DNA from 2 places in the Streptomyces sp. NPDC026301 genome. Region 1 is predicted to be linked to the other one. Evidence: riboswitches for the same ligand, from Rfam matches in the RefSeq annotation. Region 1 holds a riboswitch; the other holds the start of a gene.
What was found. Region 1 has a riboswitch for S-adenosylmethionine ahead of thrC (threonine synthase). Riboswitches for the same ligand answer to the same signal wherever they lie in the genome.
Positions count from the first base shown of each region.

Region 1 (10,749 bases):
GCGTGCCGGGCAAGGACGCCGACTCGACGCTGTCGATCAACGGCAAGGCCCGCGACTCGAAGCTCAACATGAAGAACTTCGCGGGGGCCAAGGAAGGCGACTGGGAGAAGGGCTGGACCCGGACCTTCGCCTGGGTCGACCTCACCAAGGGCACCAACACGATCAAGATCTCCTGCGAGCAGGGGAACCAGTGCGACTTCAACCTTGATCAGGTGTGGCTGAAGGCGGGTCAGGTCACCAAGCCGTAGCCGCGTGGCAGGCCGCTCACGCGGCCGCCGGGCCCTCCCTGACCTTGATCTGGTCCAGCAGTTCCCCGTACGTCGCGCGGTCGAATTCGCCCGCGGTCTGGGCGCGTACCGTCGCCGCCGACAGGGCCACCGCGCGGACCAGCCGGTCCGGCCAGGACAGCCCTTCCACCAGGCCGGACAGCAGTCCGGCCACCGCCGAGTCGCCCGCTCCCGTGGGGTTGCCCGCGATCCGCTGCGGCGGCGCGGCCTGCCAGGAGCCGTCCGCGGTCACCGCGAGCATGCCGTCCGCGCCGAGCGAGGCCGCGACCGTGTGCGCGCCCCGGCGGCGCGCGTCCCTGGCGGCCCGCAGCGGCTCGTTGTGCCCGGTCAGCGACGCCAGCTCGGCGGCGTTGGGCTTGGCGAGGTCGGGCCGCGCCGCGAGGCCGCGGCGCAGCGGCTCGCCGCTGGTGTCGAGGAGGACGGGGACGCCGGCCGCGCGGGCCGTACGGGTGAGCCGGGCGTACACGTCCACCGGCACGCCGGGCGGCAGGCTGCCGCACAGGGCCACCGCCTGCGCGTCGTCGAGGAGTTCGCGGTACGTGGTGAGGAAGGCGTCCCACTCGGCGGGGGAGACGGTGGGGCCCGGCTCGTTGAGCTGAGTGGTGTCGCCGCCCGCGGTGTCCACGACGGCGACGGTGCGCCGGGTGGCGCTGCCGATCGGTACCAGCGCGTCGGTGACGCCGGTCTCCTGGGCGAGCATGGCGCGCAGCGCGTCGCCGGTGCCGCCGCCGGCGAATCCGGTGGCGACGGTGTCATGGCCCAGGGCGGCGAGCACCCGGGCGACGTTCAGGCCCTTGCCGCCGGGGCGTTCGGACACCTCGGTCACCCGGTTGGTGCCGCGCGGGCGGAGCCGCGGTACCCGGTAGGTGATGTCGAGTGCGGCGTTCAGCGTGACCGTGAGGATCATGGTTCCCCCTCCCGCGCAGTGGTCGGACGGCCGTGGTGAGCGGCCGGTTACGGACGAGTGCGCGAGCGATCATGCCATCGCTGACGGCAGTTGGCACAGGGCGCGGGTGCCGCCCGGGCCGCGGATGCGGACCAATCGGCCCAGTGCGTGTCTTTCGGACCGGCCCGCCGGCAGACGCGCCCTGGTCCGGGCGGGGTGCCGCCCGGACCGTCCGCACCTGTTTCCTTACCCCGCCTGCGGTGGGCGTACCACCCACTCGCCCCTGCGCATGACGCCCACCAGGTCGTACGACGCGTCCAGTACGACCAGGTCGGCGTCCTTGCCGGGCTCGATGGAGCCGGTCCGGTCGTCGATGCCCAGCAGCCGGGCGGGGTTGGCGGACAGGGCCTGTACGGCCGCTTCGATGCCGAGCCCGTCGATCGTGACGGCCCGCTTGAACGCGCGGTCCAGGGTGAGCGTGGAGCCCGCGATCGAGCCGGCCGTGGGGCCGCCGTGGATGCGCGCGACACCGTCCTTGACCTCGACCTCCATGGGGCCGAGCGGGTACATGCCGTCGTTCATGCCGGCCGCGCCCATCGCGTCGGTGATGAACGCGACGCGTTCGGCGCCCGCGTGACGGAACGCCAGCTCCAGTACGGACGGGTGCAGATGGGTGCCGTCGTTGATCAGCTCGACGGTGATCCGTTCGTCCTCCAGGAGCGCGGCGATCGGGCCCGGGTCGCGGTGGTTCAGGCCCGGCATGGCGTTGAAGAGGTGCGTGGCGACGGTGGCGCCCGCGTCGATGGCCGCGCGCGTCGCGTCGTACGTGGAGTCGGTGTGGCCGATGGCCGCGATGACGCCGGAGTCGGCCAGCAGGCGTACGGAGTCCAGGCCGCCGGGCAGCTCGGGCGCGAGCGTCATCATCTTCGCCGTGCCGCGGGCCGCGTCGACCAGCTTGCGTACGGCCGATGGGTCCGGGTCGCGCAGCAGTTCGGGCTGGTGGGCGCCGCAGCGGTGCGCCGAGAGGAACGGGCCCTCGAAGTGGATGCCGGCCAGCTCGCCCTGCTCGACCAGCTCGGACAGCACGGCCGCCTGCCGGGCCAGGTCGGCCAGGTCGCCGGTGACGGTGGAGGCGGCCATGGAGGTGGTGCCGCGGCGGCGGTGGGTGTCGGCGACCTTCAGGCACTCCTCGGGGTCGGCGGAGGAGAAGGAGCCGCCGCCTCCGCCGTGTACGTGCATGTCCACGAAGCCGGGGACGATCAGATGCCCGGACAGGTCGACGGCGGTGCCGCCGGCCGCGGGGCCCACGGCGAGCCGGTGCCCGTCGACCGTGAGGGTGAGGCCGTCGACGACGCCCGCGGGCAGCGCCACCCGGGCGCCGCTGAGGATGGTTCGGTCCGCCATCAGGCAGTTACCTCCGTGGAGAGAAGATCCCAGGCCAGCAGTCCTGCGCCCAGGCAGCCGGCGGCGTCCCCGAGCGCCGCCGGAACGATCGGGGGGAGCGGCTGGAACGTAACCCGCCGCCGGACCGCCTCCCGCAGAGGCGCGAACAGCGTGTCGCCCGCCTCGGCGAGCCCGCCGCCGATGATCAGGACCCGCGGATCGAGCAGCGTGAGGCAGGTGACCAGGCCGTCCGCCAGCGCGTCGACGGCCTCCTGCCACACGGCCGCGGCCCGCGGGTCGCCGGACTCGACCGCTTTGGCGGCGTCCGCCGCCGTGGCGTCCGGGTCACCGCAGGCGGCGGCCCAGGCCCGGCCGACGGCGGCCGCGGAGGCCAGCGTCTCCAGGCAGCCGCGCTGCCCGCAGCGGCACGGCGCGCCCTGGGGGCGTACGACGATGTGCCCGATCTCGCCCGCGCTGCCGTGCGCCCCGGCTTCGATCCGGCCGCCGATGCCGATGGCGGCCGCGATGCCGGTGCCCAGCGGCAGGAAGACGAACCGGTCAGCGCCCTTGCCGGCGCCGATCCGGCCCTCGGCGAGCCCGCCGGTGCGCACGTCGTGGCCGAGCGCCACGGGGACGCCGCTGAGCCGCTCCGAGAGCAGGGCGCGCAGCGGGACGTCCCGCCAGCCGAGGTTGGCGGCGTACACAGCGGTGCCGGCGGCCTCGTCGATGATGCCGGGGACGGCGACGCCGGCCGCCGCCGCGGGGACGCCGTACCGCCGCGCACCCAGGTCGCGCAGCTCGGCGGCGAAGTCGAGGATCGTCTCGACCACCGCCTCGGGGCCGCGCTCGCGTCCGGTGGCGCGGCGTGCCTCGTGCAGCAGGACGGGGGGCCGGACCGGCGTGCCGTCGGAGGACGACGACTCCGTACCGACGAGTGCGGCCTTGATCCCGGTGCCGCCCACATCGAGCGCGATGACATGTCTCACGCGGCACAGTCTCCCGCGAGACGCCCCGAGAGGTCTAGTCCACTGCGGTGTCGGTGCCCGGGCGCCGGGGCGGAAGGCCGGTTCACGCGCTGTGTACGGGGAGTTGGGCGGCGGGCCGCGGGCGTGCCGCCGGCCGGTCGTCGGCGCGTCGCGGGCGCGGGACGGCCGGGTGGCGCTATGGAGGAGGCTCGCATTCCGGTTCGCTGATGCGAAATGGATACCTGGTTTGGTGTAGACCTTGTGACGGTGTGCGGGGCAGACTCGCAGCTCAGCGCCCGTCGGGGGGTGATCCCCACCGCCGCGGCGCGTCCCGGAACGTAGTGCACATCTGGACTCAAAGGGCGGAACAGGGCAGCAATGGCAGTACAGCGACGCTACAAGAGCCTGGCGGCGGCGGGTATCGCGACGGCCATGACACTGGCGCTGGCCTCCTGCTCCGGCGGCCCCGTCGGCGACGACGACGTCACCCTGAAGCTGGTCGCCGCCGACTACGGCGACAGCTCCGCCAACTCCAGCAAGCACTACTGGCACGACGTGGTCGAGGCCTTCGAGGCCAAGCACCCGCACATCAAGGTCGACGTCGACGTCTACAGCTGGAAGGACGTCGACAAGGAGGTCGAGAAGCGGGTCAAGGCCGGCAACGCCCCCGACATGGCCCAGATCGGCGCCTACGCCGACTACGCCGCCGAGGGCAAGCTCTACAGCGCCGACGACCTGCTCTCCATCAGCACCCAGGCGGACTTCACGCCCGGCCTCGCGGACGCGGGGGAGTACCACCGCGTCCAGTACGGCATGCCCTTCGGGGCCAGCACGCGCCGCCTCTTCTACAACAAGAAGCTCTTCGCGCAGGCCGGCATCGCGAGCCCGCCCAAGACCTGGTCCGACATCAAGCAGGACGCGCAGCTCCTGAAGGCCGCGGGCGTGAAGATCCCCTTCGCGCTGCCGCTCGGCCCCGAGGAGACCCAGGCCGAGACCATGATCTGGATGCTGAGCGGGGGCGGCGGCTACACCGACTCCATCGGCAAGTACACGATCGACTCGCGGCAGAACGTCCGCACGTTCAAGTGGGTCAAGGACAACCTCGTCGCCCCGGGCCTGACCGGCACCGACCCCGCGAAGCTCAACCGGCAGGACGGCTTCAACGCCTTCGCGAGCGGCCAGGCCGGCATGCTCAACGGCCACCCCACGCTGATGCAGCAGGCCAAGGCCAAGGGCATCGACTACGGCACCGTCGCGCTCCCCGGCATCACCGGCCCGGCCAAGTCCACCATGGGCGTCGCCGACTGGATGATGGGCTTCAAGCAGCACGGACACCGCGCCCAGATCGGCCAGTTCCTCGACTTCGTCTACAACCAGGACAACGTCATGCGGTTCTCCGGCGACTACGGCCTGCTGCCCGTCACCGTCTCCGCCTCCCAGAAGATGCTCGTGGACGACAAGTACAAGAAGCTGCACGGCTTCCTGAAGCAGCTGCCGGAAGCGGAGTTCTACCCCGCCGACAAGACCTCCTGGCCGCTGGTCAGCAAGACCATCAAGGCCAATATGGGCGGCGCGGTCGGGAAGAACGGCGACCCCGCGGCGGTGCTCACCGACATCCAGAACACCGCCAATGAGGCGGACAACGCGACGCAGTGACGCCCGTCGGGCCGCCCCCGCGGCCGCCCGGCCGGGTGATCAGTAGGGATGTCGTACCGCCGGGCTATCGTGGTCGTGTGGTCCCCGAATCGCCGTCCGAGCGGCTGTCAGCGCGCGACGAGGCCGTGCTCGCCGTGGAGCGCCGCTCCTGGGCGGGGCCCGGCGCCAAGGAGCGCGCGATACGCGAGCGGCTCGGCATCTCGCCGACCCGCTACTACCAGCTGCTCAACGCCCTCCTGGACGACCCGCGCGCGCTCGCCCACGACCCCGTGACGGTGAACCGGCTGCGGCGGGTGCGGGAGGAGCGCCGGGCCCGCCGCTGACGGCCCACGGATCGCGGTATGCGCCCCCCGTATGCCCCGCCCCACCGATAGGCTCGGCCCCATGGGCAGCCCCGAGAACCCCCTCGCGCAGCCGAAGACCGAAGCGGGCCGTGCGGGCCTGGCCGGCTTTCTCGCCCGGCCCGCCGACGCCGTCGTCGCGCTCGACTTCGACGGCACCCTCGCCGGCATCGTCCCCGACCCCGAGCAGGCCCGCGCCCACCCCGGCGTCGTCCGGGCGCTCACCCGCCTCGCCCCGCTGCTGCGCTCCGTCGTGGTGATCACCGGCCGCCCGGCGCAGACGGCCGTCCGGCTCGGCGGCTTCGCGGACGTGGCCGGCCTGGACCACCTCGTCGTCCTCGGGCACTACGGCGCGGAGCGCTGGGAGGCCGCCACCGGCCGGATCGAGGCGCCCGCGCCGCCGCCGGGGGTCGCCGCCGCGACCGCCGAGCTGCCCGGCCTCCTGGAGGGCTCCGGAGCCTGGCAGGGCGGGCCGGTCGACACCGCGATCGAGACCAAGGGTGGCCGGGCCGTCGCCGTGCACACCCGCCGCACCGCCGACCCGCAGGGCACCTTCGAGGCGCTGCGCGCGCCGCTGGCCGCGCTCGCCGAGCGGCACGGCCTGATCGTCGAGCCCGGCCGCTTCGTCCTGGAGCTGCGCCCGCCCGGCGTCGACAAGGGCGTCGCGCTCACGTCGTACGTCCGCGAGGTGGGCGCCGGCGCGGTCCTCTACGCGGGCGACGACCTCGGGGACCTGGCCGCCTACGCCGCCGTCGACGCGCTGCGCGCCGAGGGCCTGCCCGGAGTACTGGTGTGCAGCTCGGCAACGGTGGGCGAGGGCGCCGAGGAACTGGCGGCCCACGCCGACCTGGTCGTACCGGGCCCACCCGGGGTCGTGAAACTGCTGACGGGGCTGGCGGAGGCGCTGGCGACGCACGCCTGAGGGCGCGCCCCGCAGGGGCGCAGCCCCAGGGGCGCGGGGAACTGCGCGAGCAACCACAACGGCGGGCCAGCCGGCAACGGACCGCCCGGGGCAGCCCGGAACCGCCCGGCTTCAGCCCCGCAGGTCCCGCAGCTGGTCCAGGAACCACTGCGCCGGCGGCAGCGCCGTCGCCGCCGCCGCCAGCCGCTTCGTGCGCTCCGCGCGCTCGTCCCGCGGCATCGTCAGCCCCGCGTGCAGCGCCTCCGCCGTGCCCCCGATGTCGTACGGATTGATCACCAGCGCGTCCTCCGACAGCTCCGCGCAGGCCCCGGCCTCCCGGGAGAGGACCAGCGCGCAGCCCGCCTCGGACACCACCGGCACCTCCTTCGCGACGAGGTTCATGCCGTCGCGGATGGGGTTGACCAGCGCGACGTCGGCGAGCCGGTAGGCGGCCAGGGAGCGCGCGAAGTCGTCCTTGACGTGCAGCACGACCGGCAGCCAGCCGTCCGTGCCGAACTCGTGGTTGATCTCCTCCGCCAGCCGCCCCACCTCCTCGGTGTACTGCCGGTACACCGCCAGGTCCTGCCGCGAGGGATAGGCGAACGCTATGTGCACCACCCGGCCGCGCCACTCGGGGCGGTCGGTCAGCAGCCGCCGGTACGCCTGGAGGCCGCGCACGATGTTCTTCGACAGCTCCGTGCGGTCCACCCGCACGACCGTCTTCCGCGGCGCGCCGTCCTCCCCGGTACCGATCTGCTCGCGCAGGTCCGCCAACCGCTCGTCGACGTCCGGCTGCCGGGAGCGCTCGCGCAGGAAGTCCGCGTCGGCGCCCAGGCCGTGCACCCCGAGCCGGGTGGTCCGGCCCTCGTACGTGACGCGCAGGCCCGCCTCCCCGTCCCGGGCGACCTCGGCGCCCAGCACCGCGGCGCAGCACTCCGCGAACGCCGCGGCCCAGCGGTGGGTCAGGAACGCCGCCCGGTCGCCGCCCAGGATGCCGCGCAGCACCTCGGCCGCCACGTCGTCCGGCAGCAGCCGGAAGTAGTCCGGCGGCGCCCAAGGGGTGTGCGAGAAGTGGCCGATGCGCAGGTCGGGGCGGCGCTCGCGGAGCAGCCCCGGGACCAGCGTGAGGTGGTAGTCCTGCACGAGGACGGCGGCGCCGGGCGCGGCGGCCGCGGCGAGCGCGTCCGCGAAGGCGGCGTTGTACGCCTCGTACGACGCCCACTGGCCGCGGAAGTCCGCGTCGAACGCCGGCTCCAGCGGCGTCTGGTACAGCAGGTGGTGGATGAACCACAGCACGGAGTTGGCGACGCCGTTGTACGCGTCCGCGAAGACCTCGGGCGCGATGTCCAGCATCCGGACGGACTGCCCGCCGGTGTCGCCGGGGTCCAGCAGTCCGTCGCCGTCGGCGGCGGCCCGGCGCGCCGCCTCCCGGTCGCCGTCGCCGAGCGCGGCGCAGACCCACACGGCCCCGGCGTCCGGGCCGATGGCCGACAGGCCGGAGACCAGCCCGCCGCCGCCGCGTTTGGACGTCAGCGTGCCGTCCTCGCCCAAGGCGTAGGAGACCGGACCGCGGTTGGACGCGACGAGAACCTGGGCACCTGAGCTGGAGGAGACCATGCCGATGACCTAACCCGCCACAGATCCGCTCAAACGTACGGCCGGGAGCGCATCGAGGGCGCAGCCGCACGTCGGGCGCCGCGTCCCCTCATGCCGCGCGCCGTTCCGCGTACTCCGGTATGTCGCGCATCGGCGGCCGCTCCTCGGTGTCCACGTCGGTCGTCCGCGGGACGAAGCCGCCCTCCGCACCGCGGTCGAACTGGGTGAGCCGGGGCCGTACGAGGTGCCCGCGTGCCAGCCGCAGCTGGGCGGTGCGGTAGATGGCCGCTGCCATCCGGCCGAGCGCCTGCCCGTCCTGGTGCCGGTGCTTGCGCACGCCCACGTCGACCTGCGCCAGCGCGTCCAGGCCGACCGTGTGCAGCGCGTCGACCAGCAGGCCCAGTTCGACGCCGTACCCGACGGGGAAGGGCAGCCGCTCCAGCAGCGAACGGCGGGCCGCGTACTCGCCGCCCAGCGGCTGGACGAAACCGGCCAGCTGCGGCCAGTGCAGATTGAGCAGCGGGCGGGCCACCAGCTCGGTGACCCGTCCTCCCTGGCCCCCCTTGGGGCCGCCGGCGCCCTCGCCCAGCGGCCGGTCGTACATCGCCTTCACGAACTGCACCCGCGGCTCGGTCAGCAGCGGCCCGACGATCCCGGACACGAAGTCGGCGGAGAACTCGCGCAGGTCGGCGTCGACGAAGCAGACGATGTCGCCGCTGGTGGCCAGCAGCGAGCGCCACAGCACCTCGCCCTTGCCGGGCACCGTCGCCAGCCGGGGCAGGATCGCGTCGCGGTGCACGACCCGGGCGCCCGCGGCGGCCGCGACCTCGGCCGTGCGGTCGGTGGAGCCGGAGTCCACCACGACCAGCTCGTCGACCAGCGGCACCGCGGCGGACATCAGGTCGCGGCGGATGATCTCCACGATCGTGCCGACCGTGGCTTCCTCGTCGAGCGCCGGCAGCACTACGCTGACCGTCTGCCCCGTACGGCTCTTCGCTGCCAGCAGCTGGTCGAGCGATCGGTCGGCGGCTGACCATGAGCGGCCGGCCAGCCAGCGCTCCACCTCTTCCAGCACGAATCCGTCTCCTTCTGCTACGCGCGTGAGCCATCTTGCTACGCGGTGTGAGCCATCTCGCGGTTCGGACGGCTATCTCAACCGTCCACCCCTTCGGTTACAGTCTTGAACAACGCGGATGACCACCGCATGCCGGGGTCACCGCTGAACAAACGCCTGTGTTTCGTACACAGGCCATACCGCTCATCCAGAGGGGCAGAGGGATACGGCCCGTTGAAGCCCCGGCAACCCTCCAGCCGGTCTTGCCGCCAGGACGCTGATGTCCGCCGCGCGAGGCTCCCGGCTAGGGAAGGTGCCAAATCCGTCTCACGGCGAAGTGCGTCGTGAGGAAGATGAGGAGAAAGGGCCTCGCCTCCATGGCTGTGCAAGCTTCCGAAAGCACCACTTCCGCCGTCACCCTCGGTCCCGCCGCCGCGCTGTCCTGCCGCGAGTGCGGTACGCGCTTCCCGCTCGGTCCGATCTTCGCGTGCCAGGAATGTTTCGGGCCGCTCGAAGTGGCCTACGACCTGCCGAGCGGCGACCCCGAGGGCCTGAGGAAGCAGATCGAGGCCGGTCCGAACAACATCTGGCGGTACGCGCCGCTGCTGCCCGTCCCCGCCGACGTGGCCGACAAGCCCAACCTCAACCCGGGCTTCACCAAGCTGGTCAAGGCCGACCGCCTCGCCGCCGAGCTCGGCGTCACCGGCGGGCTGTACGTGAAGGACGACTCGGGCAACCCGACGCACTCCTTCAAGGACCGCGTCGTGGCGATCGCCGTCGAGGCGGCCCGCGCCTTCGGCTTCACCACCCTGTCCTGCTCCTCCACGGGCAACCTGGCCGGCGCGGTCGGCGCCGCGGCGCGCCGGGCGGGCTTCCGCTCCTGCGTGTTCATCCCGCACGACCTGGAGGCCGGCAAGGTCGTCATGGCCGCGGTCTACGGTGGCGACCTGGTCGGCATCGAGGGCAACTACGACGACGTCAACCGCTTCTGCTCCGAGCTCATCGGCGACCCGCTGGGCGAGGGCTGGGGCTTCGTGAACGTCAACCTCCGCCCGTACTACGGCGAGGGCTCCAAGACGCTCGCGTACGAGATCTGCGAGCAGCTCGGCTGGGAGCTCCCGGACCAGCTGGTCATCCCGATCGCCTCGGGCTCGCAGCTCACGAAGATCGACAAGGGTCTGAAGGAGCTCATCGCGCTGGGCCTGGTCGAGGACAAGCCGTACAAGATCTTCGGTGCCCAGGCCGAGGGCTGCTCGCCGGTCTCGACGGCCTTCAAGGCCGGCCACGACGTCGTACGCCCGCAGAAGCCGAACACCATCGCCAAGTCGCTGGCGATCGGCAACCCGGCGGACGGCCCGTACGTGCTCGACATCGCCCGCCGCACCGGCGGCGCGGTGGAGGACGTCAATGACGAGCAGGTCGTGGACGCGATCAAGCTGCTGGCCCGCACGGAGGGCATCTTCGCGGAGACCGCGGGCGGCGTGACCGTCGGCGTCACCAAGAAGCTCATCGAGAACGGGCAGATCGACCCGGCGAAGTCCCTCGTCGTCCTCAACACCGGCGACGGGCTCAAGACGCTGGACGCCGTGGCGCCGACCACCGGCCCGACCGCGACCATCCGCCCGAGCCTGGACGCGTTCCGCGAGGCCGGCCTCGACAAGTAGTGGGGTTCCGGCGGGC
Region 1 is NZ_JBVHPN010000005.1:297,252-308,000, reverse strand. Features, by position in the region: gene ACZ4MH_RS11075 (CBM35 domain-containing protein) at 1-248, shown strand, start outside; gene pfkB (1-phosphofructokinase) at 265-1,194, opposite strand; gene nagA (N-acetylglucosamine-6-phosphate deacetylase) at 1,420-2,577, opposite strand; gene ACZ4MH_RS11060 (ROK family protein) at 2,577-3,542, opposite strand; gene ACZ4MH_RS11055 (extracellular solute-binding protein) at 3,900-5,177, shown strand; gene ACZ4MH_RS11050 (DUF3263 domain-containing protein) at 5,255-5,500, shown strand; gene otsB (trehalose-phosphatase) at 5,562-6,440, shown strand; gene ACZ4MH_RS11040 (alpha,alpha-trehalose-phosphate synthase (UDP-forming)) at 6,552-8,036, opposite strand; gene ACZ4MH_RS11035 (glucosyl-3-phosphoglycerate synthase) at 8,125-9,090, opposite strand; SAM riboswitch class I at 9,271-9,429, shown strand; gene thrC (threonine synthase) at 9,447-10,733, shown strand.

Region 2 (10,749 bases), on a different contig from region 1:
CGACCGTGTCGGCGGGGTGCACATTGGCCGGCGGCAGCGCCAGTTCGCGGCGGAGACCCTGCGCCGCGTCCAGGACGGTGTCCAGGAGCAGTCGCAGGCGCATGTCCTCGACGCTGCGCCCCTCCCGCGCGGCGCGGCGCCCCGCTTCGAGCGCCGACTCCGCCTCCGCGACCCGGGCCTTGAGCCGGCGCATCTCGCTGTCGCTGGTCGCCTTGTCCGTGGCCGCGGCGGAGCGCAGCGACTCGGTCTCGTCCTCCGCCTTGCGCGCCGCGGCCTGCGCGCGCTTCACGTCGCTGAGCGCGCTGCGCAGCTTGCGCTGCAGCGCGTCGTTCTCCTTGCGCGCCGCTTCGAGCTCGCCTCTCGCCCGGTCGGCCTCCGCGCGGGACGCCGCCCGCGCCTCGGCCAGCTCCTCCCGCAGCCGGGCGAGCTCCCGCTCGGCCTCCTCGCCGGCCCGCTGCTCGTCCGCGCGCCGGACCTCCTCGCCCACGGCGGCGACCAGCTTCGCCCAGCCCGGCGGGCGCAGAACGTAGGCCGCCGCCGCGACATCCATCGGGTCGGCGGCGGCGGGCGGGGTGCCCTGCTGCAGGGCTTCGGCCAGTTCGGCCTGGGTCTCGCGCAGCCGGGCCGCGATCCGCTGCCGGAAGACCGGATCGCTCTCCAGCGACGCGGCCATCGCGTTGCCCGCGAATTTCACCCGCCGGGAGGGTGTGAAGCGGGCGTACTGGCGCAGAGGTGGCGGGAGTTCGGCGACCGTCAGGCCGCCGAAGGACTCCGCGGTGAGCGCCACGACACGGCGCCGCACGCCCTCGGGCAGGGGACGGTCGAGCACTTCGTCGGCCGCACCGGCCTCCGGATCGCGCTCTTCCCCCTCATGCCCTGCTGGACGCTCCACCACTGCTGCACCGCTCCGATCTCAGACGTCCGCGCCGGGGCGGTCCACCAGCTCGATCTGGTCGACCGCGTTGCACCAGCGGCAGCGGACGGACTCGATGCTCTCACTGAGCACCTCGCGCTCCTCGACCTTGGGCTCGCCGGCCAGGTCGAGGTGGACGTACTCCACCACCTTGGACTGGCGGGTCACGTCGAAACGCGTGAGGTTGCCACACAGGGTGCAGCGCCACCGGGTTTCGGCCGTCGGCAGGGGAACAGCCATTGTGTCGTCCTCTTTCGTCAAGCGTCGTACGTTGTGCGGGTTCTCGCGGTGCGCCGTCGGACTGCGGAAGTACGGAAAGTACTGCCCGTAACCCTACGGCCTGGTGGCGACCGGGTGCCGTCCCCGCCCGGGTACCGGAACACGGCGAGGCACTCTGTCCCCTTTGTGGCTATTACGCCATGATCACTTCATGTCGGCCTCGTTTCCGTCCCCGCGGACCGTGTTCTCCCGTATGACCAACGTCCTCATCGGCATCTGCTGCGTGGTGTTCGTCATCGGCCCGGCCTCGGGGCTGAACGGGATACACGGCACCGGCGAATCGCTCCTGCAGGCACAGAGCGCGTACTTCGCCCGCTGGGGCGTCATCCCCCGCGACCTGTGGAGCGGCGATCCGAAGGCCCTGCTCACCCCGCTCACCGCGCTCTTCGTGCACGGCAGCTGGCTGCACCTGCTGGGCAACATGCTCTTCCTCTACGTCTTCGGGGGCATGGCCGAGGCCAGAATGGGCCGGCTGCACTTCGCGGTCTTCTACGTCCTGACCGGTTACGTGGCCCTGATGGGCTACGCGGCGGCGCACGCCGAGTCGGGCCAGACCCTGGTCGGCGCGTCCGGATCGATCTCCGGCGTGCTCGGCGCCTTCCTCTACCTCTTTCCCCGCGCGCGGGTGACCAGCCTCTTCCCGTTCCTCTTCTTCCTGCCGCTGCGCTTCCCCGCCTGGGCGGTGCTGCTCTTCTGGTTCGCGCTGCAGTGGCTGGCCGCACAGCGCGCGGTCAACGGCCCCGGCGTCGCCTACCTGGCCCACGTCGTCGGCTTCCTGCTGGGCTTCCTGTACGCCTGGGTCCGCTACCACGTCCCGGCCGCTCCACCGCAGGCCGCGCCGGGCCTCCCCGGTAGGGTGGAGCCCACAGAACGGCCGACCGAGGGAGAGAGCCAACCGTGATCACTTCGATCGTGCTCATCAAGACCAGCGTGGACCAGATCCCGGAGATCGCCGAGAAGATCGCGGCGCTCGACGGCGTCAGCGAGGTCTACTCGGTCACCGGCGCGCACGACCTGATCGCGATGGTCCGGGTGGCCGAGCACGACGAACTGGCCGACGTCATCCCCGGCCGGATCAGCAAGGTCCCCGGCGTCGCCGCCACCGAGACCCACATCGCGTTCCGCACGTACTCCCAGCACGACCTGGAAGCGGCGTTCGCGATCGGACTGGACGCCTGAAACACCGCCCGCACGTCATCGCCGGACAGGCCGCAAAATCAAGCCCGTCCGGCGATTGAGGACACCGGCCGTAGGCCGGCCCGGCTCAGCCGCGGTCCGGGACGCAGCGCCCCTCCTCGGTCCGGTAGGACCACCGCGCGCCGTCCCGCACGAGCTCCTTCACCGCCGTGACGAACCGCTCCACGTGCTCGTCCGGCGTCCCGGCGCCGAAGCTCACCCGGATGGCGTTCAGCGACCGCTCCCCCGGCCTGGCGTCCGGCGCGCCGCACTCGCCCGGGTCCTGCGGGTCACTGCCCAGCAGCGTCCGCACGAGCGGGTGCGCGCAGAACAGCCCGTCCCGTACGCCGATACCGTACTCCGCGGACAGCGCGGCGGCGAAGTGCGAGCTGTTCCAGCCTTCCACGACGAACGACAGCACGCCCACCCGCGGCGCGTCGTCGCCGAACAGCGAGAGCACCTTCACCTCGGGCACCTCGGCGAGCCCGGCCCGCACCGTGCCGATCAGCTCCTGCTCCCGCGCGACCAGGTTGTCGAACCCGGCCTCGGTCAGCGCCTTGCACGCGGAGGCGATCGAGTACACCCCGATCACGTTCGGCGAACCGGCCTCGTGCCGGGCGGCCGTGGTGTGCCACTCCACCTGCACCCCGCCGTCCTCGCGCCGCGCGACCTTGCGGCTCGCGCCGCCGCCGGCCAGGTACGGCTCGGCGTCCTGCAGCCAGTCGGCGCGGCCGGCCAGCACGCCGGACCCGAAGGGCGCGTACAGCTTGTGGCCGGAGAAGGCCACCCAGTCCACGTCCAGCTCGGCGATGTCCACCGGGTGGTGCGGGGCCAGCTGCGCGGCGTCCAGCACGATGCGCGCGCCGTGCGCGTGCGCCGCGGCGGCCAGCTCGCGCACCGGCCACAGCTCACCGGTCACGTTCGACGCGCCGGTCACGCACACCAGCGCCGGGCCGTAGGGCTCGCGGTCCGCGAGCGCCTGCTCCAGCGTGTCGACCGCCTGCTGCGGGGTCCGCGGGGCGTTGAGGTACGTCACGCCGATGTCCGCCCGCTGCTCCCAGGGCAGCAGCGACGCGTGGTGCTCGGTCTCGAAGACGAACACCCGGGTGTGCGCGGGGAGCACGCCGGCCAGCAGGTTGAGCGAGTCGGTCGTCGAGCGGGTGAAGACGACCTGGTCCGCCTCCCGGCAGCCGAGGAACTCCGCGACCGTCTTCCGGCTGTTCTCGAAGAGGTCGGTGGAGAGCTGGGAGAGGTACCCGGCGCCGCGGTGCACGCTCCCGTAGTACGGCGCGTACGCGGCCACGTCGTCCCACACCCGCTGCAGGGCCGGGGCGCTGGCGGCGTAGTCCAGCGCGGCGTAGGTGACCTCGCCGCCGGTGACGAGCGGGACGCGCACGTCGCTGCCGAGGACGGGGAGCGGCGCGGCGGCGGTGCAGGCGGGCTCGGCGTCGGCGGTGTCGGCGGTGGCGAGGGCGGTTTCAGGGCGCACGGACATGGCGGAGTCTCCCGGGGATGCACGAGATGTGCGAAGTAGGCGAATGACACGCACAGGGCGTGGAAAGACCCGCGGGCGCACAGGTACCTCGGACAGAGGGGCGCCACAGGCGGGGTGTTGGGAAAAAGGGGCCTACAGGCCCTAGCGCATTCGCTGCATCACGGAAGAGCTCCCTCGATAACCAGGATCCCTGGCGAGGGATCCGCGCTTGCCGCCGGCCTTGCTGCCTGCGACCTGGTCATCACCCGGGGCACCCCGCCACGGACGGAGGGTTGCCGGACAGCAAGCCGGGGCCTAATCGCTGTCACTCGTGACCTGCCGAGAATCATGCCACATGATCGGAACGCCGCAAGGGGTGTCCGGGATGCGGACACCCCCTCGCGCCGCGGGACGTTACGCGTTCGAAGCAGCCACCCAGCGCTCCAACGTCGCCCGTGCCGCGCCCGAGTCGATCGACTCCGCCGCCTTCGCCATCCCCGCCGCGATCTGCTCGTTCAGCGGCGCGTCCGTCGGGGCCAGTGCCACCAGCGCCGCAGCGGAGTTCAGCAGGACCGCGTCCCGTACCGGACCCGGCTCGCCGGCCAGCAGGCGGCGGGCGACGTCCGCGTTGTACGAGGCGTCCGCGCCGCGCAGCGCGTCCACCGGCACCAGCTCGATGCCGACGTCGCGCGGGTCGAAGGACACCTCGCGCACGGTGCCGTCCCGGACCACCCACACCGTGGAGGTGGCCGTGGTCGTCAGCTCGTCCAGGCCGTCGTCGCCGCGGAAGACCAGCGCGGAGGAGCCGCGCTCGGCGAGCACGCCGGCCAGGATGGGCGCCATCCGGGCATCGGCCACGCCGGTGGCCTGGGCCGTGACCTTGGCCGGGTTGGTGAGCGGACCGAGCACGTTGAAGGTCGTGCGGATGCCCAGCTGGCTGCGGGCGGGTGCGACGTGCCGCAGCGAGGGGTGGAACTTCACCGCGAAACAGAAGGTGATGCCTGCTTCCTCGGCGACCTCCACCACCCGGCGCGGCGACAGGTCCAGGTTCACGCCGAGCTTCTCCAGGACGTCGGAGGCTCCGCTCGCGGAGGACGCGGCGCGGTTGCCGTGCTTGACGACCTTCGCACCCGTGCCGGCCACCACGATCGAGGACATCGTGGAGATGTTCACGGTCTTGGCGCCGTCGCCGCCGGTGCCGACGATGTCCACGCTGGGGCCCGGCACCTCGATGAGGTTGGCGTGCCGGTACATCGCGCTGACCAGCCCGGAGATCTCCGCGACCGTCTCGCCCTTGGCGCGCAGCGCCACCGCGAAGCCGGCGATCTGCGCGTCGCTGGCCTCGCCGCGCATGATCCGGTCCATCGCCCACTCGGTGGAGTCGGCGGAGAGGTCACTGCCTTCGAGGAGGGCGTTCAGCACGCCCGGCCAGGTGCGGGCCGCCACGCTGCCGCCGCCATCCGGGGTCACAACGTTCATGGTCCACGCTCCTGGGTGAGTCAAAAATCTTCACAGCGAGCCTATCGGGCCCGTAGGTACGCCGGAGGGCCCCGTCCGGTGCGCGGACAGGGCCCTCTGGGTGGCGTTCCTTGCTACGTGCTCGGGGTCACGGTGTCGATACCGCGGCCCCGCGGAGATCAGTGGTGGCCGTGGCCGCTGGTGATCTCCTCGTACTCCTCCACCGTCGGCTTCGGAATGTAGTTGTCCTCGCCGTAGAAGCCCTTGGAGAGCTTGGCGCGCAGCTTGTGCGAGCGCTTGATCTTGCGCTTGACGCCGTTCTCGTCGACCTCGGGGCCGATCTCCAGCGGCTTGGGCTGCTCGTGCTGGGTGAGCGCGTGCATCTGGTCCTGCGTGAGCGGCTCGTGCACCTCGATGAACTCACCGTGCGGCAGCCGCTTGATGATGCCGGACTCGCGTCCGTGCAGCACCTTGTCGCGGTCGCGCCGCTGCAGACCCATGCAGATCCGCTTGGTGATGATGAAGGACAGCACCGGGCCCACGAAGAACGCGATCCGGACGAACCAGCTGATCGAGTTGATCGACAGGTGGAAGTGCGTGGCCCACAGGTCGTTGCCACCACCGACGAGCATGACCAGGTAGGCGAAGAGCCAGGCCACACCGAAGCCGGTACGGGTCGGGGCGTTGCGCGGGCGGTCCAGCAGGTGGTGCTCACGCTTGTCGCCGGTGACCCAGGACTCGATGAACGGGTAGACCGCGATGGCCGCCAGCACCACCGGGAAGATGACGATCGGGATCAGTACACCGAAGTTGATGGTGTAGTGGCCCGCGATGTTCCACTCCCAGCCGGGCATGACGCGGATCAGACCCTCGGCGAAGCCCATGTACCAGTCGGGCTGGGCGCCGGTGGACACCTGGTCCGGACGGTACGGGCCGATGGCCCACACCGGGTTGATGCTCGCGATCGCGGCGATCACCGAGATCACACCGAAGACCAGGAAGAAGAAGCCTCCGGCCTTGGCCATGTAGACCGGCAGCAGCGGCATGCCGACCACGTTCTTCTCGGTCTTGCCGGCACCCGGGAACTGCGTGTGCTTGTGGTAGAAGACCAGGATCAGGTGCGCCACCAGCAGGCCGAGCATGATGCCCGGCAGCAGCAGGACGTGCACCGTGAAGAACCGCGGAATGATGTCGTGGCCGGGGAACTCCCCGCCGAAGATGAACATCTGCAGGTACGAGCCGACCAGCGGCATCGCCAGGATGACACCCTCGATGAAGCGGACACCGGTGCCGGACAGCAGGTCGTCGGGGAGCGAGTAACCGGTGAAGCCGGTGAACATGCCCAGGACGAACAGCAGGAAGCCGAACAGCCAGTTGACCTCGCGCGGCTTGCGGAAGGCGCCGGTGAAGAACACCCGCATCATGTGGACCATCATGCCGGCGAGGAACACCAGCGCGGCCCAGTGGTGGATCTGCCGGATCAGCAGGCCGCCGCGGACGTCGAAGCTGATGTCCAGCGTCGACTCGAAGGCCTGCGTCATCCGGATGCCGTGCATGGGCACGTAGGAGCCGTGGTAGACGACCTCGGCCATGCTCGGGTGGAAGAACAGCGTCAGGTAGACGCCGGTCAGGATGATGATGATGAAGCTGTAGAGGCAGATCTCACCGAGCATGAAGGACCAGTGGTCCGGGAAGATCTTGCGCATGTTGGACTTGGCGAGGCTGTAGATGCCCAGCCGGCCGTCCGCCCAGTCGGCGATCCGCTCGCCCCGCGGCGCCTGGCCGCGGCGCGCGTTGGTCGCGCTCGTCTCGTTACTCATCCGCGCTCCCAGAAGCTCGGGCCGACGGGCTCCGCGAAGTCGCTGACGGCTTCGAGGTAGCCGTCCTTCACCGTGATGTGCAGCTGCGGCAGGGGGTGACCCGCCGGGCCGAAGATCACGCGGCCACCGTCGGAAAGGTCGAAGGTGGACTGGTGGCAGGGGCAGAGCACGTGGTGCGTCTGCTGCTCGTACAGGGAGATCGGGCAACCGACGTGGGTGCAGATCTTCGAGTACGCCACGATGCCCTCGTGCGACCACTCAAGTTCCTGCTTGTCCTTGATGTTCTGCGGCTGGATCCGCACGAGCATCAGGGCGTCCTTGGCGATCTTCTGGTGGAACTCCTCGTCGCTCTCCTCCAGGCCCTCGGGCTTGGCGAAGGTGAGGGAGCCCACCGCGATGTCCTCGGGACGCAGCGGGAGGTTGGTGGACTGGTTGACCAGGCGGATGCCCTTCTTCCAGCCCGTGGTCCGGAGCTTCTTCTCCGGCAGCGGACCGAGGTCGCGCAGCAGCACCACACCGGACAGCGGCACCAGGGCCAGCGCGCCGAACATGGTGTTGCGGATCAGCTTGCGGCGGCCCATGCCGGACTCCGCGGCGCCTTCCCGGAAGTCGGCCATGACCTTGGCCTTGACCTCGGGCTCGGCCTCGATCGGGTGCCGCTCCTGGGCGACCTCCACGTCCGACATCAGCGTGCGGGCCCAGTGGACCGCGCCGGCGCCGATGCAGAACAGCGCCACGCCCAGCGTCAGGCCCAGCGCGAAGTTCAGCGCGCTGATGTGGCCGAGCGGCCAGACGTAGATGATCTTGTCGATCGGGAAGATCACGTACGAGGCGATGAAGCCGATCGTCGCGAGCATGGACACCGTGAAGAGCAGAGCCACAGTGCGCTCGGAGCGCCTGGCCGCCCGCTCGTCGATGTCCTGGATGCGGTGCTCGTGGGGGGGCAGGCCCGGGTCGGCGAAGGGGTTCTCCTTCGTCGCCACGTCACCGTGAGCGCCCTCGCGCCCACTGGGCAGGTTTTCTTCTGGCACGTCTGTGTGTCGTCCAGTCTCACTCATGACTTCTTGGCCTTCGCTGTCCGGGCTGCGACCCAGATGGCGACCGCGACCAGTGCGCCCAGGCCGAAGATGTAACCGAAGAGGCCCTCACTGACCGGGCCGAGACCGCCGAGGTCCATGCCGCCGGGGCTCGCGGTCTTGTCGCCGTTGACCTCACCGAGGTAAGCGACGATGTCCTTCTTGTTGGACTGCGAGAGAGTGCCGTCACCGAACGAAGGCATGTTCTGCGGGCCGGTCTCCATGGCCTCGTAGATGTGCTTCGGGTCCACACCGTCAAGCGCCGGTGCGAACTTTCCGTTGGTCAGGGCACCGCCCTTACCGGTGAAGTTGTGGCACTGCGCGCAGTTCGTACGGAACAGCTCACCGCCCTTGGCGATGTCCGCTCCGTCCTTGCTGTACTGCTCCTTGCCGGGCACGGAGGGACCGGCGCCGAGCGACGCGACGTACGCCGCCAGCTGGTCGATCTCGGCCTGGCTGTAGATGTTCTTCTTCTTCGGCACCTGGGCGCCGGGCTGCTGCGCGGGCATACGCCCGGTGCCGACCTGGAAGTCGACGGCGGCAGCGCCCACGCCGACCAGGCTCGGGCCGTCGGAGGTGCCCTGACCGCCGGTGCCGTGGCAGCTGGCGCAGCCCACGGCGAAGATCTTCTTGCCCTCCTTGATGGCAAGAGACTGGGCGGTGTCATCGGCCTGAGCCTTGTCCGCCGGCGCGAACGCGGCGTACAGCCCCCCAGTGACCGCCAGCGCGAAGAGTAGGACGACGAGCGCCGCCAGCGGATGGCGCCGTCGTGCGGAGAGCTTTTTCACGGATTACCCCGGTGTCAGGATCTTCTGCGTCGATGCTTTGGCTGTGTCTGTTCCGAATGCGGGTCCGGTGCGGGACCTGTTACCGGATCAGGTAGATCGTGGCGAAGAGGCCGATCCAGACGACATCGACGAAGTGCCAGTAGTAGGACACGACGATGGCCGCGGTGGCCTGTTCGTGGGTGAACCTCTTTGCCGCGTACGTCCTGCCCAGGACCAGCAGGAAGGCGATCAGACCGCCTGTCACGTGCAGTCCGTGGAAGCCGGTGGTCAGGTAGAACACCGAGCCGTACGGGCCGGACGAGAGCGAGAGACCCTCGTGCTTGACCAGCTCCGTGTACTCGAAGACCTGACCGCCGATGAAGATCGCACCCATGATGAAGGTGATCACGAACCAGGCCCGGAGCTTCTTGACGTCGCCGCGCTCGGCCGCAAAAACACCGAGCTGGCACGTCAGAGAGCTGAGCACCAGGATCGTCGTGTTCGTCGCGGAGAACGGAAGATTCAGCGCATCGGCGGATTCCTTCCAGTAATCAGCTCCGGTCACCGATCGGAGGGTGAAGTACATCGCGAAGAGGGCCGCGAAGAACATCAGCTCGGAACTCAGCCAGATGATGGTTCCGACGCTGGTGAGGTTCGGCCGATTGACCGACGGGTGCGCGTGCCCGGTTTCTACTGCTGTTGCTGTCGCCACGACCGACATTATGTCGGTCGCTTATCTTGCGCTCACTCCGGGGGGTGCCGTTCGGTGTGTCAAGGGGGTGTGCGCTGCCCGTACGGTCCAGTGCCGGCATCCCCCGAAGGGGGGAAGCACACGTTCCGCACACCCCTGACACCCCCGCTCCGACCAGTCCTGACGGGCCGTCGGGCGGAGCATTGATCCGTACGAACCCTCCTGCGCGGGCCCTTCCGGGCAGTAGCATCCGCTGAACGGGACCGGCCCCAGTGGTGCTCCCGTCGACGGTGCTCCCCAAAAGCGTGGAGGAACGATGCAGGCGACTGCCACGGTGCTGGTCTACAGCGACAACGCGGGCACCCGCGAGCAGGTGCGTCTCGCGGCCGGCCGGCGGCCCGCCGCCGACGTGCCGCAGGTGGAGATTGTGGAGTGCGCGACGCTCCCGGCCGTCCTCACGGCCCTGGAGCAGGGCGGCATCGACGTCTGCGTCCTGGACGGCGAGACCGCCCCGGCGGGCGGCATGGGCGTGTGCCGGCAGATCAAGGACGAGATCTTCCACTGCCCGCCGGTGCTGCTGCTGATGGGCCGCCCGCAGGACTCCTGGCTCGCGACCTGGAGCCGGGCCGACGCCGCGGTGACCCACCCGGTCGACCCGGTGGCGTTCGCGGACGCGCTGGCGGGGCTGCTGCGCCGCCGCCTGCTCGCGCAGACCTGAGGGCCGCCGGGCGGCACCGAGGACGCAGCAGCGCCCCGTCCGGGCGGGAATGGCCCGGACGGGGCGCTGTGTGCCGTTCTGCGGGCCGCTCACACCCGCGGGCGCAGTCTGGCGGCGTCGGCGGGCGCGGCGCCCTCCTCGTCGCTTTGGGCGCCGCTCACGCCGCCGCCCAGGGCGCTGCCGGCGCGCCACTTGCCCCAGGACAGGTTCCAGTCGCCGAACCCGTTGTCGAACGGGACCATTTTGTCGCCCTTGCTGTTGACCACCTGGACGACGTCGCCGACCCGTACGTGGTCGAAGAACCAGTGCGCGTTGCCGGTCGACATGCCCGTACAGCCGTGGCTGACGTTGGCCGCGCCCTGCGAGCCCACGGACCA
Region 2 is NZ_JBVHPN010000011.1:40,139-50,887, reverse strand. Features, by position in the region: gene ACZ4MH_RS20470 (NYN domain-containing protein) at 1-895, opposite strand, end outside; gene ACZ4MH_RS20465 (hypothetical protein) at 914-1,153, opposite strand; gene ACZ4MH_RS20460 (rhomboid family intramembrane serine protease) at 1,344-2,093, shown strand; gene ACZ4MH_RS20455 (Lrp/AsnC family transcriptional regulator) at 2,090-2,371, shown strand; gene ACZ4MH_RS20450 (aminotransferase class V-fold PLP-dependent enzyme) at 2,457-3,863, opposite strand; SAM riboswitch class IV at 4,063-4,179, opposite strand; gene trpD (anthranilate phosphoribosyltransferase) at 4,257-5,321, opposite strand; gene qcrB (cytochrome bc1 complex cytochrome b subunit) at 5,480-7,120, opposite strand; gene qcrA (cytochrome bc1 complex Rieske iron-sulfur subunit) at 7,117-8,178, opposite strand; gene qcrC (cytochrome bc1 complex diheme cytochrome c subunit) at 8,175-8,984, opposite strand; gene ctaE (aa3-type cytochrome oxidase subunit III) at 9,064-9,684, opposite strand; gene ACZ4MH_RS20420 (DNA-binding transcriptional response regulator) at 9,971-10,372, shown strand; gene ACZ4MH_RS20415 (L,D-transpeptidase) at 10,462-10,749, opposite strand, start outside.
Region 2: another riboswitch for S-adenosylmethionine. It lies ahead of ACZ4MH_RS20450 (aminotransferase class V-fold PLP-dependent enzyme); the one in region 1 lies ahead of thrC (threonine synthase).